4 regions of the Kroppenstedtia sanguinis genome follow, and region 2 is predicted to be linked to each of the others. Evidence: riboswitches for the same ligand, from Rfam matches in the RefSeq annotation. Region 2 holds a riboswitch; each other region holds the start of a gene.
The links. Region 2 has a riboswitch for cobalamin ahead of JOD24_RS02290 (ABC transporter substrate-binding protein). Riboswitches for the same ligand answer to the same signal wherever they lie in the genome.
Positions count from the first base shown of each region.

Region 1: it holds a riboswitch for cobalamin, as region 2 does, so the genes downstream of both, metE (5-methyltetrahydropteroyltriglutamate--homocysteine S-methyltransferase) here and JOD24_RS02290 (ABC transporter substrate-binding protein) in region 2, are expected to answer to the same signal.
Region 3: it holds a riboswitch for cobalamin, as region 2 does, so the genes downstream of both, JOD24_RS03315 (DUF4430 domain-containing protein) here and JOD24_RS02290 (ABC transporter substrate-binding protein) in region 2, are expected to answer to the same signal.
Region 4: it holds a riboswitch for cobalamin, as region 2 does, so the genes downstream of both, JOD24_RS10180 (ribonucleoside-diphosphate reductase subunit alpha) here and JOD24_RS02290 (ABC transporter substrate-binding protein) in region 2, are expected to answer to the same signal.

Region 1 covers NZ_JBNPXF010000006.1:53,205-61,136, forward strand. Annotated here, with positions in the region: gene JOD24_RS05310 (zinc-binding dehydrogenase) at 1-866, opposite strand, end outside; gene JOD24_RS05315 (hypothetical protein) at 1,349-1,510, opposite strand; gene JOD24_RS05320 (RDD family protein) at 1,701-2,474, opposite strand; gene JOD24_RS05325 (stage II sporulation protein M) at 2,538-3,548, shown strand; cobalamin riboswitch at 3,977-4,169, shown strand; gene metE (5-methyltetrahydropteroyltriglutamate--homocysteine S-methyltransferase) at 4,288-6,600, shown strand; gene JOD24_RS05335 (SDR family NAD(P)-dependent oxidoreductase) at 7,261-7,932, opposite strand, start outside.
Region 2 covers NZ_JBNPXF010000002.1:127,296-135,227, forward strand. Annotated here, with positions in the region: gene JOD24_RS02270 (arsenate reductase family protein) at 1-58, opposite strand, end outside; gene JOD24_RS02275 (cob(I)yrinic acid a,c-diamide adenosyltransferase) at 576-1,133, opposite strand; gene JOD24_RS02280 (heme ABC transporter ATP-binding protein) at 1,193-1,984, opposite strand; gene JOD24_RS02285 (FecCD family ABC transporter permease) at 2,022-3,002, opposite strand; gene JOD24_RS02290 (ABC transporter substrate-binding protein) at 3,047-3,997, opposite strand; cobalamin riboswitch at 4,140-4,336, opposite strand; gene JOD24_RS02295 (DUF2797 domain-containing protein) at 5,939-6,730, shown strand; gene JOD24_RS02300 (glycerol-3-phosphate acyltransferase) at 6,801-7,358, opposite strand; gene JOD24_RS02305 (nitroreductase family protein) at 7,436-7,932, opposite strand, start outside.
Region 3 covers NZ_JBNPXF010000003.1:158,485-166,416, reverse strand. Annotated here, with positions in the region: gene JOD24_RS03325 (energy-coupling factor transporter transmembrane component T) at 1-190, opposite strand, end outside; gene JOD24_RS03320 (DUF4430 domain-containing protein) at 191-907, opposite strand; gene JOD24_RS03315 (DUF4430 domain-containing protein) at 904-2,868, opposite strand; cobalamin riboswitch at 3,003-3,191, opposite strand; gene JOD24_RS03310 (M15 family metallopeptidase) at 3,286-4,155, opposite strand; gene JOD24_RS03305 (catalase) at 4,929-6,389, opposite strand; gene JOD24_RS03300 (P1 family peptidase) at 6,909-7,862, opposite strand.
Region 4 covers NZ_JBNPXF010000015.1:18,921-26,852, reverse strand. Annotated here, with positions in the region: gene glmU (bifunctional UDP-N-acetylglucosamine diphosphorylase/glucosamine-1-phosphate N-acetyltransferase GlmU) at 1-253, opposite strand, end outside; gene spoVG (septation regulator SpoVG) at 452-739, opposite strand; gene JOD24_RS10205 (RidA family protein) at 837-1,217, opposite strand; gene purR (pur operon repressor) at 1,198-2,046, opposite strand; gene ispE (4-(cytidine 5'-diphospho)-2-C-methyl-D-erythritol kinase) at 2,087-2,977, opposite strand; gene JOD24_RS10190 (small, acid-soluble spore protein, alpha/beta type) at 3,172-3,342, opposite strand; gene JOD24_RS10185 (ribonucleotide-diphosphate reductase subunit beta) at 3,495-4,523, opposite strand; gene JOD24_RS10180 (ribonucleoside-diphosphate reductase subunit alpha) at 4,537-6,786, opposite strand; cobalamin riboswitch at 7,013-7,215, opposite strand; gene veg (biofilm formation stimulator Veg) at 7,353-7,640, opposite strand; gene JOD24_RS10170 (ribonuclease H-like YkuK family protein) at 7,814-7,932, opposite strand, start outside.

The sequences.
Region 1 (7,932 bases), on a different contig from region 2:
TCAAGCATCTCCCGAAACTCTTCTGAACTCCCCATCGTCGAACCCATCAGGGTGAATTGGCCAAAGAAAAAAGGACGCAAGGGAATCTCTACACGGGGACCACTGGTCTCCCCAAATGTGACCAGACGGCCACCGGGCTGGAGTTGTCCCAGAGATTTTTCGAAGGTGGCCGGACCAACACTGTCGATTACCAGCTGGACTTTCTCTCCCTTCATCTGTTCTTGCCAGTCTCCATTGCTGTCGATGGCAGCATCCGCTCCCAACTCCAGAGCGCGACTCCGTTTTTCTTCGCTGCGGGAAGTGACAGTCACCTGTGCTCCCGCCGCCTTAGCCATCCGCAACATAAAGGTGGACACCCCGCTACCGATCCCGACAATTAGCACATGCTCTCCAGCCTTCAGATCGCCACGACTAAACAAGGCCCGATAACCGGTCAGAGATGCCAGAGGAAAGACTCCCGCTTCCTCCCAGGTAAGGTGTGCGGGTTTGGGTTCCACATTGTCAGCAGAAATGACAATGCTACGGGCGAAGGTACCTCGAGTTGGCACTCCCAGAATATCAAAACCTTCAGGGGGGGCAACGCTTCGGTGAGGCCAATTCAGACTGGGATTGACCACCACTTCGTCCCCTTCTTTAACTCCAGACACCCCATCTCCGACCCTTTCTACAACCCCTGCTCCGTCGGAACCGAGAATCACTGGATCATCAGTATCTCGTTCCAACTGCAAAACCCGGAGATCCCGACGATTGAGGCCCGCAGTTTTCAAACGAATCTTCACTTCTCCTCTTCCGGGGACCGCTTCCTTCATCTCCGTCACTTTCAGACCCTCAAACCCCGAGGGTGTATGGTGGACGACAGCCTTCACGAAACATACCTCCTTCATATCCCTGTTCAATCCCTCTTGATCTCTACGGGGGGATCTCATCCGATAAAGAAGCTTTTCTCTCTCAACCTCTCGACATCTCCTTCCTTTCGACCAAACTGTACCCCTTATCATAGCAGACCCACTTCCCGCTGAAAATTCAGTCGGCCTGAACATGGCCTGTTATAAGCGTGAACAGGATCATGCAAATTGCAAAAAAAGCCTGGAACCTTTAAGCAATGGCCGGAGTGAAAAGCGTCTTTTTCAGGGGAGAGAACACCATAGCCAAGAGGAATACTCTCACATCCACCATTTCGCCTGCGGAATCAGGATAATTCAAACAGACTCTCCGGGCGACCGACATTGACGATCCGGTTTTTTGCCTTATCCTTCGTTCACCCAGATCTGAATTTTCGGTTCAATTGCCGTAAAACATCCCGGAAACCTTGATTTATCAAGACTTCCGGGATGTTTTACTGTGAAAATCAGATCACCTGTCTCGTGATCCGGCCTGCTTCTTTTAAGGCAACCAGGCGGGCTACGTCCAGTTCCTCAAAGGTGAGATCCCATTCGAAATGGGCGACATTGTTGATCAGAATCCGGGGTAGCCCCCGCTCCACTTCCCCCTTCAAATGTTGATGCGCCATCTCCCAGATTGATGACTAAAAAGCGCGCTTGTATACCGAAAGACTGTAACTCCTCTGCCAGCCTTCCGGCCTCATCTCCATCCATTCCGGGAAGACAGGTAAACCAGACGTGATTTCCCTCCCGGCCAGTGCTCGGTAAAGGGCAAGCTCGATCCCCAATCAGCATCCTGCTTCGGAGCCCCAAGCGATGTCACCTTCCACGGAAATCCCCCTCCCAGTTCATCTGTTGATTGCGCAACTGAAAATAGGCCGCTTCCAGATAAAATTCCTCCTGACCGGGGATCGCCTTTGCAGGGGGTAACAGTAAGCAAGCCAGTCTTTGCGCCAAATTCTTCCTCGCCTCGGGGAATATCGCCTCTCGTCGGGTCAAGAAACGACCCAATAGGATCCACTGCCGATCCGATACCCCCGTCAATTCCGCCAGGGTCAGGACCGGCTCCTGGTGGGAAAACAACGGTTGGACACGAGGAGCCTCTCGCTTTTCCATCTGTACGACCATCGTCCCGGCAACCAAATCTCCTATCCGTTTTTCCCGACGGTTAATAAAGATGCTGATTCCACCGGCCAAGTAGGAAAAGGGCAGACTGTCCACCACTCGCAACAGATTCCGCAGAAATATTGCCAAGAACCCCGGAGCCACCCCGCGATCTGTCACCACCCGTAATCCGACAACCCGTTTCCCTACTGTTTGTCCATTCATGAAATATTCCGTGAGGACATAGTAACACAAGGGAATGAAAAAGAGCAGAAACAGAAAAATTGCCATCATCACCGAAGCCCAAAAGGGACTATTCAGATTGGCCGAGGCGACAAAAAACAAGACTCCAAAGAAAGCGAGGATGGATTGAACAAACCCAAGGATCAGCCAGTCCAGCAATAGGGAGAGTGCCCGACTCCCCAGCCCCGCTGTTGTAAACTCCAGCTTCACATGTTCAGGAGTTGTCACGGTGACCCGGTTTTCCATCGACCTCTCTCCTTTCCAACAAACTTCGTGATACAATTCATTCATGGAGGTGATTACATCGCAATGTCAAGGTCATCCGCTTACCGTCTGCCCTATTTTATACGTAAACATCAGCCAGACTGGGATCGTTTGGAAGAACTGATCCGAATATTTCGCTCCCGTCAGGCTCGTCGCAAAGAATTGAATGAATTGGGACATACATACCGCCGAGTCACCTCACATCTCGCTTATGCGCAGACCTATTTCCCCGACCATACTGTGACAGATTATCTGAATGGATTGGCGGCACAAGCTCACGAAGCGATCTATGCCACCCAAGGAAAAGGGGATTTAAGAGAGGGGCTTCGTTTTTTCACCCGTCGCTTTCCAGCATTGTTTCATGAGCGGATCCCCTTTTTCTTGGTCGCACTCCTGCTGTTTGTGGCAGGCGCTGGGCTCGCCTTTGGCTTTACCTGGCTAAATCCCGCGTATGCGGCGGCTTTTCTCCCGCAGGGGGTGGATATCAACCCCCATGCCTTGCAATCCAGCGAACAATGGAATCATGCCATCGCCTCCAGCACGATTATGACCAATAACATTCAAGTGGCTTTCCTTTGCTTTGCATTGGGAGCCCTTTTGGGTGTGGGTACTCTATGGGTGTTGTTTTCAAACGGACTCCTGATCGGAGCGATCGCCGCCCTCTTCCATCGGGCCGGGGAAGCCTACGCCTTTTGGGCTTTTATCTGGCCCCACGGGGTGATTGAGCTGACCGCTATTTTCATCGCTGGTGCTGCGGGAATGTCTCTCGCCTATGCCTTCTGGGTCCCTGGGGAACGAACCCGTATGGAGGCTTTCAAAGGAGAGGGGAAAGTGACGGTCCAACTGATCCTGGGTGTGATCCCGATGTTTATCGTGGCTGCCCTGATCGAAGGGTTTATCACCCCTGCTCCGTGGCCACATTGGAGTAAGTACCTGGTGGCTCTCATCACCTTGCTAATTCTGTTCATTTACTTTGGCCGTCCCGCCTGGCTTTTGCACCGTCAGCAACCGCAGGCTTCCGCCACCAATGAAGCAGCTCCTTTCAATTGTACCTGAAATCCAGGGGGAAAACAGTGAAAACAAAGAAAAACAACCGGTGTTGAAATCCGGTTGTTTTTCTTTGTGACAGTCATATTCAATACGTCTCCGTTTTTGCATAAAAAAACCGATTGTCGTCCCTCTTCAACGCTGCTAAAGTATGGTGGGTTTATACTTTGATGACCCTCTATTGTTTTCCTTTCTCTATTCTTCGGAAGTGATTTTTATCTAATAATGGATGTTATGTTAGTTTGTATTACAAACTGGTTTTTCTTATTGGAGATTAAGCTTTATGTATCCATAAGCTTCCGCTTGTCGCAAGGGTTTATTTAGAAGTGTCGAAACGATGCATGATTCCCTTCGACCCACGGATTTTTGATCTTGACTTTCATACTTATTCATGAGAATGTATCCCCAAGTCTGAAAGCATGGACTCTTTCACCAAAATGAATTACATGGGAACAGGTACCCTTTTCCGAAGGGAGAGGGTTGAAAAGGGAAGCCGGTGAAAATCCGGCGCGGTCCCGCCACTGTAACGGAAGAGTCCCATCTGACAAGCCACTGATCCATTGGCGATCGGGAAGGCAGATGGGGCATGGATCCCGGAGCCAGGAGACCTGCCTGTTCCGAAAACACTGTTCGACCTACGGGAGATAGGGAGGTGTTGGAATGTACCGCCGGAGAAACATGCGGCCTGGCTAAGCATTTCCACTTGTCTGGATGTCGTGGAATGCTTTTTTTATTGCTATAAGGAGGCGTGGCCGCATTGAACATCGAGAGCAGCAATTTAGGTTTCCCTCGCATCGGAGCCCAGCGGGAATGGAAAAAAGCTTTGGAGAACCACTGGGCAGGAAAATTGGAAGAAAACGATCTGATCGCAGAGATGAAACAGCTCCGTTTAGAAAGCTGGCGCCAACAACAAGAAGCTGGACTTTCACGGATCCCTGTTGGAGACTTTACATGTTATGATCACATGTTGGACATGGCCGTCATGTTTGGCCTGGTTCCCCGCCGCTTTGGACACGGAGAAGGCCCTGTGCCCCTGCATACGTACTTCGCCATGGCCCGGGGAGACGGGGAGAATGCAGCCTGTGAGATGACCAAGTGGTTCAACACCAACTATCACTATATCGTTCCGGAATGGGAAAAGGATACTGAACCGGTATTACTGGAAAACCGCCCTCTGGAAGCTTATCGAGAAGCGAATAAATGTTTGGGGATTGAAGGAAAACCTGTTCTCATCGGTCCCTATACCTTTACCAAACTATCCAAAGGCTTCCCCTCGGAAAAATTGCCGACCATTTTGGAACAGTTAACACCTCTCTACGCACAGATCCTAATCGAACTGGAGTGCGAAGGGGTACAGTGGGTACAACTGGATGAACCTGCTCTCGTCCTCCCCCATTCCCAGGAAGAACATGAAATGGTGGCCGCCGTGTATGAAAAATTGAATCAAGCGGCGCCTGGGATTCGTATCATGCTACAGACCTATTTTGGCTCCTTGGAACACTATAAACGAACCCTTTCCTTTCCCGTCGCAGGAATCGGCCTCGACTTCCAAGCAGGACGGGAAGAAAACCTAAAATCCCTCTCTCAACACGGATTCCCGGAAGAAAAAGTACTCGGAATCGGAATTCTAGACGGCCGCAACATCTGGCGTGCCGATCTGCTGCAGGAATTGGAGTTTTTGCAGGATGAATGGACCCAGCAGGCCGCCTGTAGTGGGTGGTGGATTCAACCTTCCTGCAGTTTGCTTCATATTCCTCTCTCAGTGAAACAGGAAACAGAATTGCCGTCGGTGCTGAAACATTCTCTCTCCTTTGCAGAAGAAAAGTTAGAAGAAATCGTCTTGCTGACTCATGCGCTGGTAGAGGGTGCAGAAAAGTTCTCAGAGAAACTGGCTGCTTCTCATTCGGCCTTAGAGGAGTTGGCCCATTCTCCTTGGCGTACTCGGAAAGATGTGCAAGAAGCCACAGATCGGATCACAGACCAGGATACTCGCCGTTTAGCTCCCTACTCAGAACGGAAAACGATCCAGGCACAACGCTTGACTCTTCCCCTGTTCCCCACCACCACCATCGGCAGTCTGCCCCAGAGCGATGAGGTTCGCAGAAACCGCCGGGCTTGGAAACAAGGGAAGCAATCCGATGAAAGTTATCGGGAGTTTATTCAGCAAGAGATCCGGAAATGGATCCATGTTCAGGAGGAAATCGGCCTCGATGTGCTGGTGCACGGAGAATTTGAACGTACCGACATGGTAGAGTATTTCGGGGAAAAGCTGGAGGGATTTGTCGTCACCCGTCAGGGTTGGGTACAGTCCTACGGATCGCGTTGCGTCAAACCCCCTATTCTGTTCGGAGATGTTGTCTACCGGAAACCGATGACCTTGAAGGAAGTCGTATACGCTCAAAGCTTGACCTCCAAGCCTGTCAAAGGCATGCTGACCGGACCGATCACCATTCTCAACTGGTCCTTTGTGCGGGAGGACCTCCCCCGGCCCCAGGTCGCTCGACAGATCGCACTCGCTCTTCGGGAAGAAGTGAAACAACTGGAGGAGTCAGGTATCTCCGTCATCCAGATGGATGAACCCGCTCTTCGGGAAGGGTTGCCCTTAAAAGCGAAGGAACGGGATGCATACCTGGAATGGGCCGTTGCCGCTTTTCGTCTGGCGACCGCAGGAGCCCATCCAGCTACTCAGGTTCATACCCATATGTGTTACAGTGAATTCCACGACATTCTAGACGCCATCCAGGAATTGGACGCCGATGTCATCTCCATCGAAACTTCACGCAGTCATGGAGATTTGATCCAAGCCTTTGAAGAAGTGCACTATGAACGAGAAATCGGACCTGGCGTCTATGACATCCACAGCCCTCGCATACCGAATAGGGAAGAGATGACCCGCCTGATGCACCGGGCTTTGCGTGTTCTCAACCCTTCCCAGCTCTGGGTTAATCCCGACTGTGGTCTGAAGACCCGTACCCGGGAGGAAGCGGTCTCCTCTCTCCGTAACCTAGTGGAAGCCGCCCGCCAGCTACGCAAGGAACATGCGGAAATCGCTCAAAAATAAGTTGACAATTGAGTAGAAGGAGCTACTAATCCCCGTACCTACCCCTCATTATATGAGTCATAGATTCGGTATTGGAATCCTCCGTTGTGATCAACGGGGGATTCCGGTTTGATGTTACCTCACATGCTTCGAAGTACTTGCGTTGTTAACGTAAATCTTTTCTCCAGACAAAAGATCCTACCGTTTTACTAAATATGATGTTTGTTATACAAACTGGTTTGGTTTTTTATCTTAAACCTTTATTTTCAATCGATAGTGCAAAATTGTATAACAATGAGATTCGTGGCGATATGATCTGGATCCGGTTCTAAATTGGGTTGCTTAAGTAGGAAGGATCCCTGGAGATATAATTCTGCACTTAGCTCAATGTTTTCAGTGTACCTTCTTGCAGAAATATATCCCCCGTTTAGAAACTTAGGGGATGTTAGAAAACTATTCGAATTGCTTTCACAATGCATCGTCTTCTCCTAGAAGCATTGTGAAAAAGTCGTCATATCCTCAGGATAAAGTCGTGCCTAGGATCGCTTCACTCCCCCAAGCTATACAGGGACCTAAAGGAAAGGTAATCATAACACTTCTAAATATCTTTCGGCATAAGTTAACCGGCTCCCTCACATAAAGGAACCGGTTTGTGCACGTCGTAGATCCCTCTAGATCAGTTCAATCCCCATCAGGATCAGGGATGCGAAAGACCGGAACCTGCCGACCATCGATATCCGTGAACCCGTATTCTCTGGCTAACTGCCCCACCGGCCACACTCGTCCGCTTTTTTGAAGCACATCGGGATCCGCTACCAAGGCGCAGATCCCACGTCCCACGTAATGAGGGGATTCCGTCTGTTGCAATGCCTCCACTTCACGCCAATGATTTTCATCGGTGCCGAAATGTTGCAGTACCAATTCCGTCCGCATCCAGCCAGGGGAGACTGCCAGTACCGCGATTCCGTCCTGTTTCAACTCGATAGATAACCCGTAAGCCATCCGGTTCAAGGTACTTTTGGCCAAATCATAATAAAAGTGGCCGGTGTACTTATACTCATCCCAAAAAGTCGTGTGCAAGATCACCCCTGCTTTCTGTTCTCGTATCAAAGGGATAGCAAAACGGTTGGTTACCAGTTGCGCCCGCACTCCGGCAGTAAACATGTGATCCCAATGATCCAGGGACAACTCCCAAAACGGTTCATTTTTAATCGCAAGCTCATTCCCGCCCCATACATTGTTGACCAAGATATCCAGGCGCCCCTGTTCGTCTTGAATCCGGGCAATCAACGCCTCTATCTCTTCATCCCGAGTATGATCACAACGGATCGCCACCCCCACCCCTCCACAAGC
Region 2 (7,932 bases):
ACTTGAGCGCCTTGCGACACGTCCCGCAGCGCGGATACTGATACACGGTTAAAGTCAATTCTGGATCCCTCCAAGCGTAGTGGGTCCTTCCTAGAAGGGTTGTGATACCCTGCGTTTGTAGACGGTCGGGATGGGGTTTCAGATCTTTTCGTTGTTCTGAACTGCCAAGATCACTCCATGTGAAACCCAGGGCTGTTGTTTAACCATAAAGTGGATGATAAGAACGAAAGGATCCTTTCGCTCTTCCCATTGCCCCCATCGTAAATATGGCTTGAGGGGACGGGGAGGGTGGGACGGCTACGATCTCTTGCAAAGAACGCATAGCGAGACCCGGGAGCGGAAAGCGACCCTGGCGAGACTTGTGCCCTATGGGTGCAAAGACTCTTCACCCTCCCACCATCCCGACCTGATTTCCACCTCATATATGGCTAATCAACAGGACTCTGTGAAACCTCATCCGCCCTCCGATATTTTCACTCCACTGTCGGGAGATCTGTCCTATCCAACCGGTGGGCACCGTCTTTTCTTAAATCTTGCATTACCAGACATGCCCTAGTATACCCGATGGAAGCCGATTACTTAAAGACCTGGCCTCCCCGTTTGTATTCCACGTCACCGATCCCTTTTCGAACGTTGACCACACGGGCGATCGCAAAGAAATAATCCGACAGGCGGTTCAGGTAGCGGCGAACCTCTTCATTGGTCTCCTGTTCTCCAGTGAGGGTGACCACCCGCCGTTCCGCTCTCCGGGTGAGTACCCGGCAGATGTGCAACACCGCCGCTGCCGGGCTTCCCCCAGGCAGAATAAACCTGCGGATTTCCGGCGTCTCCTGCTCATAGCGATCGATCCACTCTTCCAGACGAGTTACACTCTCTCCGCTCACTTTATAATTCCGCTTTCTGCCCGCCTGGGCCAGATCTCCCCCCGCATCAAACAGCTCATGCTGAATCTCTGTCAGTTCGGCGATCAGATCCCCATACGCCTCGGAATCCAGGCGGCTGATCGCTTCTCCAACAAAGGCATTCACCTCATCCAGGGTGCCATAAGCCTCCACCCGGATATCATCCTTATCCACCCTGCCTCCGATCACACCGGTTTTCCCCTCATCCCCGGTCCGGGTATATAGTTTCATATTTCATTCCTCCTCGGTTTGAGTCTCCCGTGATCACAACAGAAACGATCCTGCCGATTTCAGGACGGTTGGATCTCCTCTCCTGGTTGGAGCAAAACCTGAGGTGCATGGGTGATCGGGTGTTGGGTGAGAACGGGTTCCACCCCGTATACTTCCCGGATCCGATCGGGAGTCAATACGTCGGAGGGCGTTCCCTGTACAAAACAGACGCCCCCTTTTAACATCAGGAGCCGATCGCAATAAAGAGCCGCCAAGTTGAGATCATGGAGGACGATTAGGACCGCCACCCCCTCCTTCTGACTCCAGGACCGGATCCAGTCCAGCATCCCCAACTGATGGGCGATATCGAGGAAGGTGGTCGGTTCATCCAGGATCAACACGCGGGGGCGTTGTGCCATCGCCTTGGCAATCGCCACCCGTTGCCGTTCCCCTCCACTCAACTGATCCACCTGTCGATCGCCATCCGCCTCCAGGCCGGTTTCCTGCAATACCTTCTCCACCACTTGCTGATCCCCTTCTCCCTCCCAGGGCCAAAAACCCTGATGGGGATGACGTCCCATCTCCACCACTTCTTTGACCGTGAAAGGAACCGAAGGCAGCCCTTCCTGGGGAAGAACGGCCAATCGTTTGGCCTTCTCCCGCTGAGACCAAGCGGACAGGGGGCGCCCATCCAGCCAAACTTCCCCCTCATCGAAAGGCTCCTCCCCGGTCAACAACCGGATCAGTGTGGTCTTTCCGCTACCGTTCGGACCGAGCACTCCCAACATCTCCCCAGGGGACACCGCAAGATTTACCCCGCGCAAGACCTTCCGGTTTGGATAAGATTTATGCAAACCCTCTGCAATCAGCATCTCCATCTACCCCTTATCCCCAATCGCTCCCAGTCACTCATGGATATTCGTGTCTGCGCTTTAGCTGCCAAGCAAAAAACGGTGCACCGACGAGGGCGGTTACCACCCCGATGGGCAGCTCCCGAGGCTCCATCACAGTCCGGGCCACGGTATCTGCCCCGACGAGGAAGAGTCCTCCCGCCAATACGGCGGCGGGGATCAACACCCGATGATCCGGACCCACGATTCGGCGCATGATGTGAGGAATAATCAACCCCACAAATCCGATCGTGCCGGAGACAGAAACAGCGGCTGCCGTCATCAAGGTGGCCGAAAGCAACAGCACCAGCCGAGTCCGACGGACGGGGACACCCAGGTGAGCGGCAGACCGCTCTCCCAGGGAAAACAAGTTTAGGGGGCGCGCCATCAGCCAAATCAAAAGCAGCCCGGAAATCAAAAAAGGGAGCACGACATAGATATGGTGCCACTCCCGGGCAGCCACACTTCCCATGATCCAAAACTGGATCCGTTGCAACTCTTCTGCTGAAGAGATCCCGATTATAAAGGTTAGCATCGCACCGAAAAAGGCCTGGATCACCACGCCGGACAGGATCAGGGTTGATCGACTCATCCCTCTGCCCGCCAGTCCAATGACGAGGATGAGAGCCGCCGTGGCGAAGAGAAAGGCCCAGACCGGCACCGTCCATCCCCCCAACCAGGCCACGCCGGCACCAGTAAAGATGGCGATCGCCGCCCCCAGGGCAGCACCGGAGGAGACCCCAAGGATATAGGGGTCGGCGAGAGGGTTGCGCAACAATCCCTGAAACACCACCCCTGCTCCTGCCAAGGCCATCCCCACCAGGGCGGAGAGAATCACCCGGGGGAGACGAATTTGCCAGAGGATCGCCTCAGTCGCCGGATCCACGGTTTTCTCTCCCGTCCACTTATCCTCCACGGTTCGCCAGAGTTCTTCCCATCCCAGCTCCGCACTGCCCCAAGAGACCGCCGCACCCATCGCCATCAATAGCAGAAGGCTCAAAGCGAGTGACCAAACCAGGAACCGTGAGAACCAACCCCATCGCTTCATTTGACTGTTTCGGCATATATTTCAGGGTAGATCGCCTCGGAAATCTGGAGCAACCCTTGGGTGATTCTCGGTCCGGGGCGACTGACGATATTGCTATCCAGCTGTTCTACCCGGTCTTCCTTTATAGCCTGGATACTTTTCCAGCCGCCCCGGGCTGCGATTTTCTCCTCTTTATCTGAATGGGTGTAGAGGATCACATCGGGATTCCATTTGACCACATTCTCCGAGGAGGCTTGGAACCAGCCTTTCTCTCCCTTCGCCACGTTTTTCCCACCAGCCAGTGTGATCAGTTCATCCATGAAAGTGCCCTCTCCGGCAGTAAATAGATCGGAAGAGACTTCGATCCATACCTTGGCCTGTTTGTCCCTTGGTACCTTGGCAGCGATCTTTTTCGCTTGCTGTTCCTCTTTCTTCATCTTGGAGATCAGCTCATCCGACTTTTTCCCGGCACCTGTCGCTTTCCCCACATCCTGAATCTGTTGGAACACACCCTCCAGATTCTCAGGTTCATAGGCGATGACTGTCAATCCCAGCTTGCGGAGCTTGTCCACGGTCTCCTTCCCGTTCAGACCCTCTGAAGCCAGAACCAGATCCGGTTTCAAGGAGAGCACCTTCTCCGTGTCGATCTTCATATCACCCACTTTTTCCACCTTTTTGACCTCGGCGGGATAATCATCATTGGTCGTCACCCCCACCATCCGGTCCTCCAATCCCAAGGCGTATGCCGTCTCCGTCATGCTGGGAATCAAGGATATGATCCGTTTGGGTTCTTTTTTTACGGTCACCTGGGTGTCCGTGCCATCTGTCAAGGTGACTGGAAAACCGGCTTCCTGCTTTCCGGAATCCTCGTTGTCAGCAGGTGCATTTGGAGTGGGCGCACAGGCGACCATCGCAAACACGAGCAGCAGGGATAATCCAATTGCAGAAATTCGCGTCCATCTTTTCATCTCATCCGCTCCCATTCACCGTTTTTCCCGAGGCAAAAAGAAAAACCCCACTTGCCGTGAGGCACAGGGGTTCCTGACCGAATCAAAAAAAACGATCCCAGGATCCGGGCAGTTGCTCTCCTCAGCCTCGAAGGAGATCGCAAGTTTCCCAGATGAAAAGGCAGGTCTCCTGGCTTATGGATCCTCACTCCGCCGCACCTTCCCGTTCTGTAGAACAGTGGCATCCTGCGGCTTCGCTCCCCAAATACAGTGGCGGGACCGCACCGGAATCTCACCGGCCTTCCCTTTTCACTCCCCGTTCTCCGTGGTGACGGGGAGACCTTTTCATCCTATCGACTTGTGATCCCATTATATAATGAAACTGAGAACTGGTTCAATTATAGGGACTGCCAGCGGCCTGCAAAGAAAAAAACTGGTAACAAATTGGCAAAGGGAGGACAGATGCGGACATCCCTGCCGCACCGCCTCAGATGGACAGAAAAAGTTGATGAACCAAAGTTGAACAGCAGAAGGAAGTCGGCTACCCAAGCGACCTGGCCCGTGAAGAAGTCTGATGTATGAGGGGACCGGGTGGGTAGGACGGTTACGATCTCTTGCAAAGAACGCATAGCGAGACCCGGGAGCGGAAAGCGACCCTGGCGAGACTTGTGCCCTATGGGTGCAAAGGCTGTTCACCGTCCCCCCCTCCCGACCTTATTTCCTACCCAAAATATGTTTAATCCACACGCCTGGTTAAATGATGGGGTTTCACAATGATTCTAACTTCCACCCCGAAGGGACTACTCTACAACTGATGGAAGCCATCGAGGCGGCCCCGGCTCCTGCAAAAAATTTTCAGCTGAATTTTTTCAAGACGAAAAGGCCGACCAATATGGGTCGGCCTTTTCGTCTCAAGGGGGTTAAACTAATTCTTATCAATTAAAAAGAGGATTGCAATGGTTTTTCATCTTGCAAAGACATCATTTTCAACCTTCGAAATCGTTTCTTCAAAACTATAACCCATGTAAAAATATATGTCAATCAATGAAAAAAGGGGATTGGCTAGCCACTCTGCAAGATGCAAATCCTAATCCTTTAGGACGCTGCCACTTTCAATTATTATAACGAAGTTCCTATATCAGAGGTTTCAGCTCCCTCCAATCCGTCCTACTTCTCCAGATTTTCATCCCGTTTCTTTTCAGCATTCTCCAGAACCTTTTCCACCCGGTTCTCCAGGTACTGATATTGCTTGATTCGGTATTTTTTCATCATCTCAACCCTCTGATCGATTTTTTTAGTTAAAGCTGTGGAATTGGAGAGCTTCCCCTGTTGCTCCAATTCCTCGGCGGCGGCTTTCAGGTGGGCACTCTCCTGATCGTAACAAGGAATTTTTCATATCATCCCTTCCAATCCAAAGCTTAATTTCCATATGGTGTATAATCCGTTACCGACTCTATTGTAAATCAATCCAAATCGAGAGAATATAGCCGGAAGCAGGGCTGTTGATTAACCAGAAAATGGGCAGCGGAAGGGAGTCGTGTGCTGCCAAAGCGACCTTTGCGCCACAGGCACTACAATCTCGATGGGCTGAAGCCCTGGAATAAAGGTAGCCATCCTACCCAGCGGAGAATCTGGAGGGAGGGCGTTTAGGGGCAACCTCTTCCCTGTGTTGCTTCCGTAAAGCTTTGCCCCTGCCCGATGGTCAGATTTGGAGCGGCCAGTTTTCACTTCCTTGCCGGATGGCAACGGTCGCGTGGGTGAACACGATCTCCCCACCCAAAATATGGCTAATCAACACGCCTGAGCCGGAAGGTTTTATATTGCTCACCTGCAGAAGCCGCAAGGAAGCTTTGAAACCTATCTTTCGTGAAAGAATCCCATATGACATAATGAATTTAGAACCCATGTTCATAGATTTGGGCCCGGCCTTTTCACGGTTTTGAAAAAGGAGTGTGTTCATCTATGCAGTTGACCGGCTATGTCCAGCCGTTGATCCATCAGCATACAGATCCGATTACCTACTTCTGGCCTTTTTCCGATCAGAAGCTACCCATCAACGAATTGCTAGGGGAAGAACTGGAGATCCGCTTTTTGGGAGAAAAAGCTTGTATATACTGTGGACGAAAGATCAAAAAGACTTTTAACAGCGGTTCCTGCTATCCTTGCTTCCGGGACCGAGCAGAGAATGACTTATGTATTGTGAAGCCTCACCAGTGCCACTTTCACCTGGGCACCTGTCGGGATCCTGCCTTTGGCGAACGCCATTGCATGCAACCTCATATCGTCTATCTGGCGATCAGTGATGACGTCAAAGTGGGAATTACCCGGAAAACCAACATGCCGAAACGATGGATCGACCAAGGAGCCGTGACAGCGGTTCCCATCGCTGAGGTTCCCGACCGCAAAACCGCAGGCGAGCTCGAGATGGTCTTGGCGCAATTTATCAAGGACAAGACCAACTGGCGACGGATGCTCAAAAATGAGATCGCCGACCGAGATCTGCTGGAGGTACGTGCCGATATGGAGGAAAAAATCCCGGAAGAGTACCGAGGATACTATCAGGGGGATCGAGAACCGCTGACCTTTCATTACCCTTGTCTGGAATTCCCGGAAAAGGTCAAGCCCCTGAACCTGGACAAAGTGGATCAGATCCAGGGCAAACTCCTCGGAGCCAAGGCCCAATATCTCATACTGGATAGCGGAGTGATCAATATCCGCAAGTTCAGCGGATATAAAGTGGAAGTGGCGGTTTGAAAAACGAACAACAAAAAATCGAAGCCGCTGACGGAGTAGCCTTCGTCAGCGGCTTTGACATAGGTATTTTTCATCGCTTGTGGCGAAAACTCCAGTAGCGCCAGCGATCCGGACGCCCTTTCCTTCGTAACAGAATCAAGCCCCCTGCAAACAATACCACCAGCACCACATACAACCCCGGAAATAAAACAAGGGAAAAGAGGATAACCCCGATGGAAGCAAAAAGTACAGAGACGGAAAAATAACGGGTGAGAAAAAGAGTCAGCAAATAGATGCCCAACCCCACTGCTAGCAACAGCGGACTCAGGATCAGCAAGCCCCCTGCAGCGACGGCCACTCCCCCGCTGTGGACGGGCCGAAACAGGGGAAACAGATCCCCCAGCACAGCTGCCGCGGCTGCCAGTGCACCTCCCGACCACCCTGCCAGCAATAACCCGATCAGGGTAGCCAACGCCCCTTTCCCTATTTGCAATCCTGCGAAGATCATGCCATCCCGCAGACCTTTTCCCGGACGGAACCCACCAGGGGAAAGATGAGTCACCCCGGGCGCTCCCCGGCTTTGAAACAGAGCGAAGGCAGGGAGTGAACCGATCAGGTAGCCGATGACGGCAATCAAGATCCATATCATGTTCTCCCTCTCCCTTTCAGGCAGATCGCACAACCGGGAACCGGTGACAGGAGGTTTTCCCTAAAAAGGATGGAACATTACTGATCCCACCATTCCACTTTCTCCTCCATGGGAGCCCGAGGGCGTTCCTTGGGAAGAATGGAGGGGTAACCGATGTACAAAAACCCGAGCAAGGTTTCTCTTTCCCCTAGTTGAAAAAACTCCTTCATCCTTGGGTGGTAAGTCGGCTTACCTGTACGCCAGATCGCTCCCAACCCCAGAGCATGAGCAGTAAGTAGCCCATTCTGAACCCCGGCGGCCACGGCGCAGATCTCTTCGATTTCCTCTACCTTTGGATCCTCGGAAGGATGGACAGCTGTAGCGATAACTACAGGTGCCCTCAAGGGCTTCCGTTCCTCTCGTTGCAAACTTTCAGCTTGTGCTTCTCGCTCCTCTTCCGTCCACCCCTCCGCTTTGATCTCGCTCAGCACTTTTCCCAACCTCACCCGGGCATCTCCGGTCAATACAAAGAATTTCCAAGGTTGGGTCATATGATGGTTGGGAGCCCAACGAGCCGCTTCCAGCACTTTTTCGA
Region 3 (7,932 bases), on a different contig from region 2:
CGGTCATCCCCATCACACCTTTCCACCGAAGCAATTCCTTCCCCCCGTCATACAGCAAATTCACAGCAAACAGGAGAATCCAGGCAGACAGGATAAATAAAGGGTGAAACATCAGCAACAATAGAAGCAGTACCCCGGCATAGTAAAGGAAGGTCACCACGGGGTGCAGATCGCGAAATCCCCGATTCATCTAAAAAGACGCTCCAATATCCCGTCCCAGATCCCGGGTATACCGCCACTCAATCCGATCGCCATGGCGAAGATCGTACACCCCCGCACTGTAGTTAGGAAACACCCCATTCACCTGGTACATCCATCCGCTCTCCGGGCCACCGTCAAACTCATAGAGATTGTTAATTCCCTCCACATACAGCGTCTTTCCCGAACCCCGGGCCTCCATCTGAATCCCCTGTTGGCGGGTCACCCGGAGCAAAACATCGTAAACCGTATCCCCTTTTCGAATTTCCACGCGGGTGGCCGGCAAAATCCGAGCTCCACGATCCCCAGTGATAGAGATGGTTGACGTCGACTGGGGGGCTCTCCCCTTTGCACCCTTAGCGCTACCAGAAGAGCCGGAGGAGGTTTTCTGTGTATCCCTGCCATCGTTGCTGGTAGAAGGATCCGCTTCCACCTTCCCGGAATCAGACTTGCTCTCTCCGCTAGAGATCGCTTCTTTTTTCTGTTTTTCTTTCTCGGCGGAGGCCTTCGATTCCGACCCTTCCGAAGATGATTCCTGCGACTCTTTCCTATCCGAATTCCCTTGTGCCAAATCAGCTTGGCTTTCCCTGGAGGAGTCATCCGCCAAATGAGCCTCCGAGGTTCGGGCAGTGCTATAAGCTTCCCAGCCTCCGGCACCACCTAGCAGAAGGCCGATGGCGATGAGCAGAAGGGAAAGTTTTTTCCTCACTGCCATTTCCTCCTTCGTTCATACAGGTAGAATCCAGCACCGACGAAGGCACACAGCACCCCGAGGAGGATCATGACATAGCCGCGATGAGAGGAGGAAACAGTTTCGGAAGCACCCGGATCTTCTGGCGCGGGGGCTGCAAGGGCCTGCAGAGTGGTGGACTCATCCTCTGGGCCTGCTTTTGCCGGATTCTCCTGCCTGGAGGAGGTTGGAGTGACGCCTGAGCGCTCCATAGAGGGGCCGGAGTCCAAGGCAGGACGCAGATCTATTTCCTCCGCTGGCCCTCCACCGATGGCGAGAAGCGGGCTAGTCGGAAGGGTCCGGGAGGGTTCCACCACCCCACTTCCAGTGCGCGACGGTGAGGGTTTTTCTTTTTTCTCCCCCTCGGGAGCCGGCTTCACATCCGGATTTTTTCCCTCTCCCGGCGAAGCGTTGATATCCCCCAGGTCATAAATCCGAGGTTTCCCTTCCAGAAAATTGCGATAAGAAGTCAGGGCGAGTAACGCTTGTTCACTGGCCATATCATTGGATTTTTCCTCCCCGACATGGGCAAATCCTCCATCCTTCTGTTGATAGGACAGCAGATTTTCCACCACATTTCCACCGGATTTGGTAAAAGCGTTGCTGTGGGGATCCATCCCATTGGAAGTGAGGGCGATGATCACCTGTGAAGCACTTTCGCTGTTTTCCACTCCCCAGGAACGAAATCCCCCGCTCTCTGTCTGCTGAGCAGACAACCACCCAAATCCTCTTTGCTTAGCCTGATCTACCGCTCCTCCATCATAGGGAGCCAACGCTGCCAGCGCCATGGCGGTGAGATCCACATCTCCTGAGGACCCGACCACCAAAGCCCAACTGCCGTCCCGGTTCTGGTTTTCTAACAGCCAGTTCAGTAGTCCTTCCCGGTTCCACTCTGCCCCATCGGGTACGAAATAACGTGCAGAGTCCAAGGCGATCAGAGCGAAGATCACACCGTTGCTTCCTTGAGTCAACATGCCCTTATGGTTACAGATTTTTTCGATCAAATTATACTTATCTATACTTCGGGGGTCCCCGCCGCCAGCACGAATCCCCAGCACCAACCGTTCCACATCGGTTACTTTGCGGAATTCTCCTTCATTCTCCACGATATGACGAATCGTATTTTCCAGGTAGTTCACCGGGACCTTTTCTACTGCCTGAAACAAGCCAAGAGCCTGCCAGTCGGAACCGGAGCCCTCAGCTGAAATCCAGCCGGCTACATCCGCCACCGCTTGGGTCAGATCTCGTTTTTTTACTGAAGCGGTCTTTGCGGAAGTGGTCGCCTGCACTTCTTTGCCGGAGTGCTCCTGGGTTCCCAGAGTGCGGCGGCTCTCTCCGAATGCCTTTTCCCTGGGGAGATTACTGGCTCCATCGGATCGGGGTTTGGATTTCACCGGTGCGTCGGGTTCAGTCCCCGACGGCGGAGCCTTCGGTGCCTCCCGGAGTCGGTTGTTCCCCTCCCCATCTGTACGGGAAAGAGGGAGCCCTACATCCTCGCCCCCGTCGGTGGTATAGACCCACTCCACTACATCCCCGTTCTTCACCGGATGACTGCCAGCACTGTGGGCAGGGAACTCTCCGTTCACCCGAAACATCCAGCCACTGAGTGGCCCGCGATCAAATTCGGCCAGATCGCCGATGGCACGAACATAGAGGCTACTTCCAGAACCCGTGTAGGTCATCTGTTCCGGACCCAGGGTTTTCAGTAAGACGCTGAAAGCCGTCTCATCCGCTTCGATCTCCACTGGCGTTGCAGGGTACATTTCCCGGTGGTCGTCTCCGGTAACCGACAGCTGAACCATGTCTGCCGCTTGTTCCCCAGTTTCCCCTGGGACTACAGGAAGAGTCTCGCCAAGAACCGCAACAGGAAAAGCCGTCAGGAAGAGAATCAAGGCGAAGACAGTAGATAACCACTTTTGGAAGAGGTACATCTCTTTCATCCTTCCTTTGATAATCAGGCACAAAAAAACACCCCGTTCCCTGCGGAGTGTCGTTGATGTGGAATCCCGCCACTAGCATGCCTGTACAGAGGCATATGTCGGCTCCAGTCAACACCTCCTATCCGCGTAGGAATCCTGTGTCGTCGGAACAGGCAGGTCTCCTGGCTCATGTTCATCACCTCCCGCGCCTTCCCGTCTTTCGACAGTGGCATATGGCAGGAGGCTCCCATTCACAGTGGCGGGACCGCGCCGGATTTGCACCGGTCTTCCCTTTTCAGCCGATCGGATCCTGACCGATCGACACCTGTACCTAACAAATATGCGATTGGTTTAAATTCACATCATTGTAGTACCCTTCTTAATTATATCATGATTCGCATAAACCCCAACCTAAAAAAGAGCCGATGATCGGCTCTTTTATCCATCTGATCCCTTTTTCTCAGGATCCACTTCCGTAGCGAATCTCCCGTAGTACTCTTCCAAGGTCCAATCCTTGCTCTGCAGTTCAGTGGCCAGCTTCTTCCCCACATAGCGCAAGTGCCAAGGTTCATAGGTAAATCCAGTGATCTCTTCCTTTCCCTTGGGATACCGGATAATAAAACCGTATTGATGGGCGTGTTTTGCCACCCAGCGCCCTTCCTTGGTTTGCGCAAAGGATTCTTCTAACTTAAAGTCCACATCACTGCATGTGATATCCATAGCCAACCCGGTCTGATGTTCACTGGTACCGGGACGGGCACTCACCTGTTTGGCTGCGCCTCCCTTCCGGTTTCCTTTAAAAGCAAACAGCTCTTTCTGTCGCTCGTAGGATCGGTACCCCGATTGGGCATATAACTTCAATCCCTGCTTCTCTGCTTCGGCAAAGAGTTGTTCCAATGCTTTCCCCGCTTCCCGGCGTAACTGTTTTTTAGGCAGATCTTCATGAAAGGGAAAGGGAACATCAGGAACCACCAAATCCGGTGGAGTGTAGCCATCGGGTAAAGGGTGAGTCTGGTTGACTAAGACGGTGGGACTGGTGGGGTGGGTATCCACCTTGATTTTCTCCGTTTCTTTGGGAGGAGACTTTTTCTCGGTTGCCGCCTTTTGACCTGATTCGATCGGTTCTTTCTCCTCCTTTTTCCCCTCTGCATGAGACGAATCTGCCCCTTGGTACATACCGGACAACCATAATGAGATCCCGGTGATGAGGGTGAAGATCAGCACAAGCCCAATGGGCAGCTGTTTTTTTCGCCGCTCTTGCCTCTGCCTTTCCTTACGGGATCGAAAAGATGACCCATGATAATCCAAAGCTCTGTTCCTCCGTGTATTCCCGGTCTGGGAATCTATCAGTTATGCCAACTATATTAAAAATCAAAGATCCTGTAAAGATTGGTAGAAAGGAAGACCGGAAGCCCACTCCCAATTCAACAGAGCACCATTTCATCATGGGGTTTATGAAAAAAGCAGGAAACTCCCTCCTTTCTCAGGGGATCCGAAAAATATCACCTATCTGATCTCATCTCTTAATCGCACCCGCCTCCGTCACCACCTCCACCACCTCCGTCACTGCAACCGTCGCTGCCAGATTGGCTATCACCTGACCAAAAACTAGGGCCCGACCCTGAATCGGTAAAACCGCTGCTTTGACTTCTTGAACTCTTTCCCCGGAAGATCCCCGGTAAGTTGACGATCAAAATTAAAAGGATAACGATTCCCACAATGATCCATTCCACGATGTTCACCCTCTCCAAAATGATTTTTCAATTTTATATTCGCTTAAAGCCACCCGATCCCTGCCCCTCTCCCTCTAAATTAACATTGTCAGAATGATGTGTTTAGCTATCATTACACTACCAGTGTAGCAAAAGTGCGCAGAGTGAGAGCATCACACATCCTGCGCATTCCCCATGGTCTGCTCCGAATCCGACCCTCTCCATTTCCTTGGGGGAGGATAGGGTCGCGTGGGTGACCACGATCACCCCGCCCGCAACACGGCTAGTCTACACTCCCTTGAATAAAGGCATGAAAAAAGCCGGTTGATCCTTCTCGGATCCAACCGGCTTTTATCCTCTGACACGAATTCACTTCACTCCCGCTGGAACTGACAAGCCCAGCTGTTCAGCGACTCTCTCTCCCCATTCCGGATCTGCCTTGTAGAAATGGCCGATTTGGCGAAGTTTGATCTCATCTCTTTGAACTGGTCTCATATGATCTGCGAAATTTTTCACCAAGCGTTCCCGCTCGTCTTTGCTCATTAAACGATAGAGATCCCCGGCTTGGGTGTAATGATCGTCGCTGTTATAAGCGACACTGTCCGCTTCGCCATTTAACTCAAAGGGAGTCATATTCTGATTGCGATCCTCGATAGGACCATTTAAGCTGTTGGGTTCATAATTGGGTTTACCGCCATCGTTTCCGTTCACCGTCATATAGCCGTCACGCTGCATGTTATGAATACCGGCTTTCGGGCGGTTGACAGGAATCTGTTGATGATTTACACCTAGACGGTAACGATGGGTATCTCCATAGCTGAAGATCCGACCTTGCAGCATCTTGTCCGGGGAGACTTCGATTCCGGGAACGAGATTGCCTGGTGTAAAAGCGGATTGTTCCACTTCGGCAAAGTGGTTTTCCGGATTGCGATTGAGGACCATTTTCCCCACTTCAATCCGCGGATAATCTTTTTTCGATACGGTCTTGGTCACATCAAACAGATCCCACTTGTAAGTTTTATAGTCTTCGTAAGGGATGATCTGAACATACAGCGTCCAGGAGGGATAATTTCCTTCTTCGATCGCATGGAAAAGGTCTGCCCGGTGATAATCCGGTTGTTCACCTGCCAGTTTTGCGGCCAAATCCACGTCGAGCCCTTTTACCCCTTGGTCACTGATGAAGTGATACTTCACCCAGAATGGCTCACCTTGATCATTAACCCATTTAAAAGTATGGCTGCCATATCCGTTCATATGACGGTATGTGGCGGGAATGCCGCGGTCTCCGTGCAGGTAAGTGATCTGGTGCAGTGATTCCGGTGACAAGGACCAGAAATCCCAAACCATATTCGGATCTTTCAAACCGGTCTGGGGATGACGTTTTTGGGTATGAATGAAATCGGGAAACTTGATCGCATCACGGATAAAAAAGATCGGGGTATTGTTACCCACCAGATCGTAGTTCCCTTCATCGGTGTAAAACTTCAAGGCAAAACCCCGTGGGTCACGTACCGTATCCGCTGAACCCAATTCGCCGGCAACCGTTGAAAAGCGGGCGAACATCTCCGTACGTTTCCCTTTTTCACTCAAAAAATCGGCTTTTGTATATTTAGAGATTTCATCATTAGTCACTTCAAAATATCCATAAGCCCCGGCACCCTTGGCGTGAACCACACGCTCCGGAATACGCTCTCTGTCGAAGTGGGCCAACTTTTCGAGCAAATGGAAATCTTGAATCAATACAGGACCTCGTTGCCCAGCAGTGATTGAATTTTGATTGTCCCCTACAGGAATACCGGCACCGGTAGTCAGGGTTTTTCGGTTATCCAATGATAATCCCCTCTCTTCCTTATTTTCTACATTTATTATAATACAGCCAATATGAAAATCAATACTAAATTATAATCGTTATAAACAACGTTTTTGTACACTTGCAACCCAGGTTGAGCTACTTCAACATCGGACGCAAATCAGAATCCATAAAAAAACTCGAGAGTGTGATTCCATCAAAAAGGGAAGAAGTGGAGTTCACTCCACCTCCTCCCCCATATAACCCTATTCATCCGCGGGGTGGATATGTGGCCCTTAGCAGGACATCACGATGTCGTCGTTGAAGGGAAGTAAGCATCCTGAGCGCTGTCCACTCCGCAGTCCATGCTCCCCAGCATTCCTCCACCTATCAGGAGAAAATGACCCGCTGCATCTCCTGTAATAAAGAAGGAATCGTGCAAAAAGGATCCTTGGAAGATGTGGAATGAGGCGGACAGCCCAAGCCATCGCAATCACAGAGGGCATAATCAACACCTGTGTCAGGATGATCAGCTCGCATTCATCCACTTTTAACATCCTTCACTCCCCAACATCGGAATAGGAGGGCAGTCCACCTGCTCCATCGCATGACTTTACCGCCCGCACCACCGCCTCTGCCAGCATCTCCGCAGACAGAGCGCCCACCAAGTCCACCCCTGTTTCCACCTGCCCGGTGGCCAAGGCGAAAACAGTGTCCCCGTCGTTCATCGTGTGTACGGGATAAATGGTTCGTGCCAAGCCATCATGGGCCATCTGAGCCACCTTGTTTGCCTGAGACTTGGTCAGCTTGGCATTGCTGGCCACTACCGCGATCGTAGTGTTGGTGCTTAACTCCCCGGCCTTCCCTCCTCCCATACACCCGATATAATCCAGGAACCCTCCCTGACCATCCCGGGTACCTGCCAGCGTCTCACCAGTGCGGGGGTCCCTCACCTCACCCACCGCATTGACGGCGACGAGCGCCCCCACCGCCAATCCGTTGTCCATGCGCCGGAATGCGGAACCCAGACCACTTTTCATAGCCCTTTCCATCCCGCAAAATTTCCCCACAGAAGCCCCACACCCAGCACCCACGTTTCCTTCCTTCACCGGACCGGGACCGGCCCGTCTGGCTGCTTCCGCTCCCATTGCACAGTCAGGTCTCACTTCAGCCGAGCCCAGGGCCAGATCGAAAAGAACAGCAGCGGGAACGATGGGAACCACCGCCACCCCCACATCCAGACCTTCCCCCATCTCCTCCAGAACCTGCATCACTCCAGTGGCAGACTCCAATCCGTAGGCGCTCCCTCCCGCCAAACAGACGGCATGTACCTGTTCCACCAGATTGAGCGGATGCAACAGGTCCGTCTCCCGGGTGCCAGGGGCAGATCCCCGGACATCCACACCTGCCACGGCACCTGAGGGAATCCGGATCACTGTACATCCGGTGAGTGCCTCAGGATCCTCCGCCTGACCCACCTGAATTCCCGGTACATCAGTAATCGATCCTTCCATTTTGCAACCTCCCTCTCTCCTCCGAAATGGATAGGAGAAATTGAATACACTAGACAGCTTCCATCTGCGG
Region 4 (7,932 bases), on a different contig from region 2:
GCATGACAGCATGGGCAGTGCCTAACTGTTGATCCTGACGGACCAAAGAGGCTCGCCCTTCTAAGTGATTCGCAACGGTTTCCCCTTGATACCCTACAATGACGACGCGTTCGTCGGTTCCGAGGTCGATCAACAGTTCGATAATATGATCGATGATCGGCTTCCCGCAAACCGGATGCAACACTTTGTGCTTCTTGGACTTCATGCGGGTTCCTTTGCCCGCAGCCAAAACGACGGCAAATAAATTTTCCATCAGAGAGAAGCCCCCCGATATTCTATCAAAACTCCACATCCGACTATATCCCAAAGGTACCGTCATTGCAAGAACCACAAGTAGCCAAGGGGTAAACAAAAAAAGCGACAGGGATCAGCCGGATCTCCCTGTCGTCGTCATGCTTTTCTTCTTCTGTCTGAATCCAACTCCGGCCGGGCGATAGATTCCGGTGGCGGACTATGCACTCCCCTCCACCGCAGGATCTACCTCTTCACCGGCCCGGTGGTATTCACTCAGGACAGCCATTTCGATTTTTTCCCGGGAATCCGGCGAGATGGGGTGTGCGATATCCCTGAATTCCCCGTCCGGCCTTCTCTTGCTCGGCATGGCCACAAACATGCCATTGTTGCCGTCAATCACCCGGATATCATGCACCACAAACTCGCCGTCGATCGTAATCGAAGCGATCGCCCGCATTCTTCCTTCACGAGTGACCCGGCGAAGTCGAACATCCGTAATTTCCAACCTTCTTCACCACCCATTTCCAGAGATGATGTACTTCACATATTCCACATGGATGGTGGTTTCCCTGCAAGTTAATGCCAAGAATTTCGCTGAAAAATCACGAATTTTTTACGAGGGCTACCGCTTCGATCTCTACGGACACATCCTTTGGCAGTCGAGAAACCTCGACACAGGCCCGCGCCGGACGAAACTCACCGAAAAACTGGGCATAAACTTCGTTCACCTGTTGAAAATGATTCATATCCTTCAGGAAAATCGTAGTTTTCACCACTTGCTCTAAACCGCTTCCCGACGCAACTAATATCTCTTCTAGATTGGTCAATACCTGTCGGGTCTGTTCTTCCACGTCGCCTGTCACCTGCTCCCCCTCTGGCGTCAGCGGGATCTGTCCTGAAACAAAGACAAAGCCCCCCGTCCGGACAGCCTGAGAATAAGGTCCGATGGCTTGGGGCGCACGATCAGTCTGTATTTTGTCCATAAGTCCATCCTCCCTGTTCCAAGAGATTTCCAGGTACCACTTTGATTTCTCTTTTCTTCACATCCACCTCCGCCACTGTCGTCAGGGAAATATAATTTTCCACCAACCGCTCTTCCAGTAGCGTGTCTGTCATCACACCAATCCCCGACACTTGCGCATGAAATTCATTCATGAGGTCGATCATGCCTTGAACCGTTCCCCCCGCTTTCATAAAGTCGTCAATGATCAGCACCCGCACCCCTTCATTCAGGCTGCGCCGGGACAGTGACAGACTTCCCAAGCGTTTGCTGGAGCCGGAGACGGTATTGATGGTAACGACGGAACCCTCCGTGATTCGACTATCCCGACGAACGATCGCCACCGGCAAACCCAGATGATCCGCTGTGGCATAAGCCAGCGGGATCCCCTTGGTCTCCACCGTCACGACCACTTCTGCCCCACTGTCACAAAAAACGGAAGCGAAGACGCGCCCGATTTCCCGGACCATTGCCGTGTTCCCCAACAAGTCGGACAGATATAAATAGCCTCCCGGAAGGATCCGCCCCGGATCAGACAATTGCTGGCAGAGCGTATCCACCAGTTCCCCCGCCACCCCGCGATTCACCCGGGGAAGAAACCGGACGCCACCGGCGGCGCCGGCAACTGTCTCCAGTTCACCGGAGCCTTCACTTTGAAAAACCTCTTGGATGATCCCCAAATCTTCGCTGATGGAAGATTTGGCCGCCTGGTATCGATCCGCAAAATAGGTCAGAGGGATCAGACGATGGGGATTCCGGAGCAATCGATGGCTCATATCCACCAAGCGTGCACTACGCTTCCACTTCTTCATGCTACCCTCCGCAAAATCCGAATATTTGATGTGAAACATATCACTTCAACCGCTTTTTATCAAGGGAAGACCGCTCCAGGCCGCCCAGTAGCCGAACTGCGATCACTTGCCGACAAAATCCACGGAGACCGTTAACTACCCGCCGGGCTAGATTTTCCTTCTGAACGAGAGCAAAGACTGTCGGTCCACTGCCGGACATCAAAACACCCTGGGCTCCGAAGGCGATCATCTTTTCCTTCAATCGGTGAACTTTGGGATATTGAACCAGCGTTACACTTTCCAACACATTGCTCAATTCATGACAGACACCGTTAAAATCCCTCTGCTCCAAAGCTTTCAACATTCGATCCAACTGGGGACGTTCCTCTACCCGCTCCAGTTGAAACGCTGCAAATACTTCCGCCGTAGACACCCCGTGGGGAGGTTTGGCCAAAATCACCCAGCAGGGCGGCGGCGGAGCCACAGGGGTGATCTCTTCCCCCCGTCCCCGGGCGATTGCGGTTCCGCCATAGACACAAAAGGGAACATCTGAACCCAGCCCCAAACCCAGCTTCGCCATCTCCTCCACGGTCAAGCCCAAGTCCCATAACTGGTTCAGCCCTTTTAAAGTGGCCGCTGCATCGCTACTACCACCGGCCAGCCCCGCCGCTACCGGGATATTTTTTCGGATACCGATATGGATCCCCTTTTGAACCCCAAACCGCTTCTTCACCAACGCCACCGCTCGGTAAGCCAGGTTTCGGTCATCGAAGGGCACAAAGCCTGATGTGCTATCCAATGTGATCCCGCTCCGAGTTTCGGTTAAATCGATGCGATCGTAAAGGTCGATGGTGGTCATCAACATCTCCAATTCGTGATAATCATCCGCTCGCTTATGTAAGACATCCAGCGTCAAATTGATTTTGGCCGGTGCCTTTACAGAGACATCCAATATTTCGCCCCCCCTTTCCGCACCCTGTTCCAACCCAAAAAAAGAAGGTAAGTTGGCTTTACTATTGTATCATGTGCATATATCCCATAAAAGCAAAGAAAACGGGCGGGGAAAGTTCCCCGCCCGTGCCCATAACCGGATCCGTTGAGGTATCCTGACTCCGTGTCAGAATCCAGTGAATGTCAGTTGCAGGTTCATCGATTCGCCATACGCTCTTCGGCCAGCTCAATGGCCCGTTTCACCATATTCCCCGCATCTCGAGCCTTGATTCCGCCCCAGCCTTCGCGCTGAACCACATCATAAAAGCCTAGTTCTTTGGCCAATTCGATCTTCAAGTCTTCCGACATGATTCCCCGCCGTGCCATCTGACTCCTCCCTTTCCTTCTCCGGCCGGGCAACCTTAGTATGGACTCAACTGATGATCTCTGCCCATCCAATGCCTTCCTTTCCTCGCTCGATTGGATTCGGGAAGGACGCACCCCTGATGTGATCTACTCTTTACATCCTGACTAAAGACTTACAAATCGTCAAACCCGTTGTCAGAGGAAACCTTGCTGTACTGGCGGGATTTCCCTTCAAAAAAGTCCTGTTTCCCCCGGTTGACATCCTGATAGGCGATCACCCATCGCATGGGATTCTTGCGATATCCTTCGAAGGGCCGTTCCGCCCCCAGTTCATGAGCGCGTTTGTTCGCCATAAAACGGATATAGGCCCGGAGCTCATCCGGCCGAATCCCGTCGAAGCGATCACCGAGAACCGTTTCCCCCCACCGAATCTCCAATTCCGCCGCCCGCCGAAAAGCTTCGGTCACAAAGTTCCGGCTTTCCTCCGTGTCCAATTCGGGAAACTCCTGTAACAGTTGCTGGTAAATCTGAACAAACAGTCGGACGTGAAGTTGCTCATCCCGGTTGATATAGTTGATCATGGTGGAGGTGGAAACCATCTTCTGGTGACGGGCCAGATTGTAGAAAAAGGTGAACCCAGAATAAAAGTTGAGCCCCTCCAGAATCACATCAAAAACGATAGAACGGAGTAATGTGAGCGGTTCAGGATTATCCACAAAATCCTGATACCCATCCACAATAAATTCATTCCGTTCCCGTAGGACTTGATCGTGCTTCCAGTATTCAAACACCTCTTCTTGTTCCTGCCGGTTTACAAGGGAGGAAAGGACATAGGAATAAGATTGGTTATGGACGACTTCCTGAAAAGAAAGCACCGTCATCAAGGCCGACAGACTGGAATCAGTCAAATAATCGGCCACCCTTGATGAATAATCGGTCTGGATCGAGTCGAGAAAAGCCAGCAGTCCGATGATTTTTTTAAAGGCGACTTGTTCTTCTTCCGTTAATCGCCCCCACTGTTTGATGTCTTCCGACATATTGATTTCAAAAGGAGTCCAAAAATTGGACAGCATGTTCTTGTACAGAGGATACGCCCAAGGGAAGCGGCAATCATCCCAGTTCAATACATTGGAAGATTGCCCATTGATGATCCCAGTGCTGGCATTGGGTGCGATCGGATCATACAGTTTACGTTTTTTCATGGTTTTTCCCTCCTCAGCTGGAACAGCTCTCACAATCGTCTACATAATCCGTCGCTGTGGACCGTAAGTAGTAGGTGGTTTTCAGACCCAACTTCCAGGCGGTCAGGTGCAGATCCAGCAGATCTCGGGCTTTGATGTCATGACGCACATACAGATTCAGGGATTGAGACTGATCGATATAGCGTTGACGGGCCGCTGCCTGTCGTAGGCTCCAGCGTTGGTCCATCTCATGGGCCGGTTTATAATACCAGCTGGTCTCCGGGGTGAGATCCGGCGCAGTAACCGGTATTTTGTAATTTTTCTTCTCTTCGCTGTATTCCCGGCGAAACACAGGATCGATGGAAGCGGTACTACCAGCGATCAGAGAAGTGCTCGCATTGGGAGCCACCGCCATCAGCCAAGCGTTGCGCAGTCCATAACGGCGGACCTCCTCCGCCAAGCTGCGCCAGGGCTCCTCCTGCAATCCCCTTTTTGCAAAATAGGCTCCGGTCTGCCAGTCGCTCCCTTCAAAGAGCGAATAAGCACCTTTCTCCCGGGCCAATTCCATGGAGGCTCGAATCGTGAGCTGAGCGATCTCTCCGTATAGCTCTTCCCCATAGTGGACCGCCTCCTCCGATTCCCAGCGGATCCCTTTGAGAGCCAACAAATGATGCCATCCAAAGGTACCTAATCCGATCGCCCGATATTTTTGGTTAGTGATTCTCGCCTGGGGAACTTCGATCGTGTTCAGATCGATCACATTGTCCAACATCCGCACCTGAACCGGAATCAATCGTTTCAACACTCCGTCAGTCACCGCCCGCCCCAGATTGATGGAGGAGAGGTTACAGACAACAAAATCGCCGGGTTCCTTGGTGATCAGGATCTTCCCGTCTTCCACGCGCTCCTCCCGCAACAGTGTCGGACTCATATTCTGCATGATCTCAGTACACAAGTTGGAGCAGTAGACCAGCCCAGCATGACTGTTGGGGTTTTTGCGGTTCGCTTCATCTCGATAAAACATATAGGGCGTACCTGTTTCCAACTGGGAAACCATGATCCGCTTCATCAATTCAATTGCCGGGACCGTAGTCCGGTCCAAACCCGGATGCTGTACACAGGCTGCGTATCTCTCCCGGAAACTGCCTTCTCCCGGTTCCTCATCATAAAAATCTTCCAGCGACCAGCCCATCACCCTTCGGACTTGGTGCGGATCAAACAGATGCCAATCTTCCCGGGCCTCCACTGCCTCCATAAAAAGGTCAGGAATACACACGCCGGTGAAGAGATCATGGGTCCGCAGCCGTTCATCTCCATTGTTCAGCTTGGCATCGAGAAAGGAGAGAATATCTTGATGCCAGATATCCAGGTAGACCGCGATCGACCCTTTTCGTTGTCCCAACTGATCCACACTTACCGCGGTGTTGTTCAATTGTTTCATCCAAGGGATTACCCCTGAGCTGATCCCTTTGTATCCTTTGATATCGCTCCCACGGGACCGGATTTTGCCCAGGTAGACACCCAGACCCCCTCCTCCTTTGGAAACCTTGGCCACATCGGTGTTGCTGTCATAAATCCCCTGTAGACTGTCATCCACCGTGTCCACAAAACAGGAAGATAATTGGCCAAAATTTTTGCCGGCATTGGACAGGGTAGGTGTGGCTACAGTCATATACAGATGGGAGAGAGCCCAGTAGGCTTCCCGTACCCAATGCATCCGATGCTCTCTTTCTTCCTGGGACATCAGCACCATCGCGATGATAAGAAATCGCTCCTGGGGAAGCTCGTACAATTCTCCTGCCTGGGAGCGGGCCAAGTAACGGTCAGCCAAGGTTCTCAGTCCCGCATAGGTGAACAGACGATCCCGCTCCGGACGGATGATCGTCGCCAATTCCTCGATTTCCCCTCGAGTATAGCCTTCCAACAGTAAAGGAGAGTAGACGCTGGATTTTGTCAGCACTTGGATTAACTCATAAAAATCTCCGTAGGGTTCCCCTTGACGGAATGGATGGCGCGAGGCCTCCTCGTAAAGCCGCGCCAAATAGATCCGCGAGGCTACAAAAGTCCAATCTGGTTCCTCACTGCTGACCCGTTCCAAGGCGTCTAGGATCATCCGGTCAGAAATTTGATCCGCAGAATCTCCTTCCCGAAAGGAGCGCAACTGTTGAGCGATGTACTCTTGAAGATCCAGTTTGGGAAAGTCGCTCACCAAAGGTTGGAGAAAATTTTCCATGGCCTGCCTGTCACGGGGAATCGTTTCTGTCGACAACAGCGTTCCGATCATTTCATCTCCGCCTTCCTCTGGAGTGATCTTCCGCCAGAAGCGTTGGAATCAAATCCTTTGGTAACACTTCTAGGGAGCTCTTCCAGGGCAAATAAAAAAACACCCTTATTCCAGGTGTTGGTAGGTTTGGAACACGGCGAAATAAGCAGGCTTACAGCAGAAGCCCCTGATCAGTCTTCTTTGACCGAATCCGCCGTTTCCAAGTCCCAACCCCCGAAGACTGGAAACATACAGGACAACGCAGGCAGGTCTACTGGCTCATGCTTCACCCTAGTCCGGTCCTTCCCGCCCAGTCAGCCCCCTCAGGGACCCGACAGGGCAGTGGTCACACCGTTTCGTCCACATTTACAGTTGCGGGGACAGCTCCGGCTTTACACCGAATTCCCTTTTCAGCTTCCCAAAGGAAGCACCTGCATCCCATAAACACAACATATTGAGTTTCCGAAGATGTACAACCCCATCATATCGAAAAACGGAGCAGATGTAAACAAAAAATCCGAACCCTGTGGGATCGGATTATGAGAAACTCATGCAAGCCATGAGTCAGCCCGGATTTATATCAGATATTATTGTTGTTGGGGATCTTTCACATATTTAACGGGGACTTGTCCTTCATCTTGGAAAACGGTCAATTCCACCGTCTCTGTCAGGATGTCGGCGTAACTGTAAGAAACGCGTTCAAAGGAGTGTTGATCCTCGTCCAGTTTGACGATAAACACGGAAGGGTATGTCTCTTCGAGCACCCCGCTGCGTTCAATCGTTTTGCGACGTCCACTGTTGGCTTTCAACCGGATTTTTTGACCGATATAGCCATCCAAGGTCCGTTTTATTTCAGACAGCGCATTCCTACCCATTTAGCTCGACCACCTCACTCACAGAGATTATACCATGAGTCAGGTGCAATTGTCAAAACGTGAATTATAGCAAGGGTCTAAGCCCTATGTCAACGGGTAAAACCGGTAATTGTCAATAAAAGTTCCTTCCCGACAAAACTTTGTCATGATCGACAAACCTTCGCTGAACCGCTTCATTTGGTAAAACGATCCGCCACAGAGCTAGCGGCGTAGGCGTCAGGCTTGATCTTGGCGGTATATCCCACCGAGGTGACCCAACCCACTACCTCCTGAATCAGTTTTCGGGTCTCTC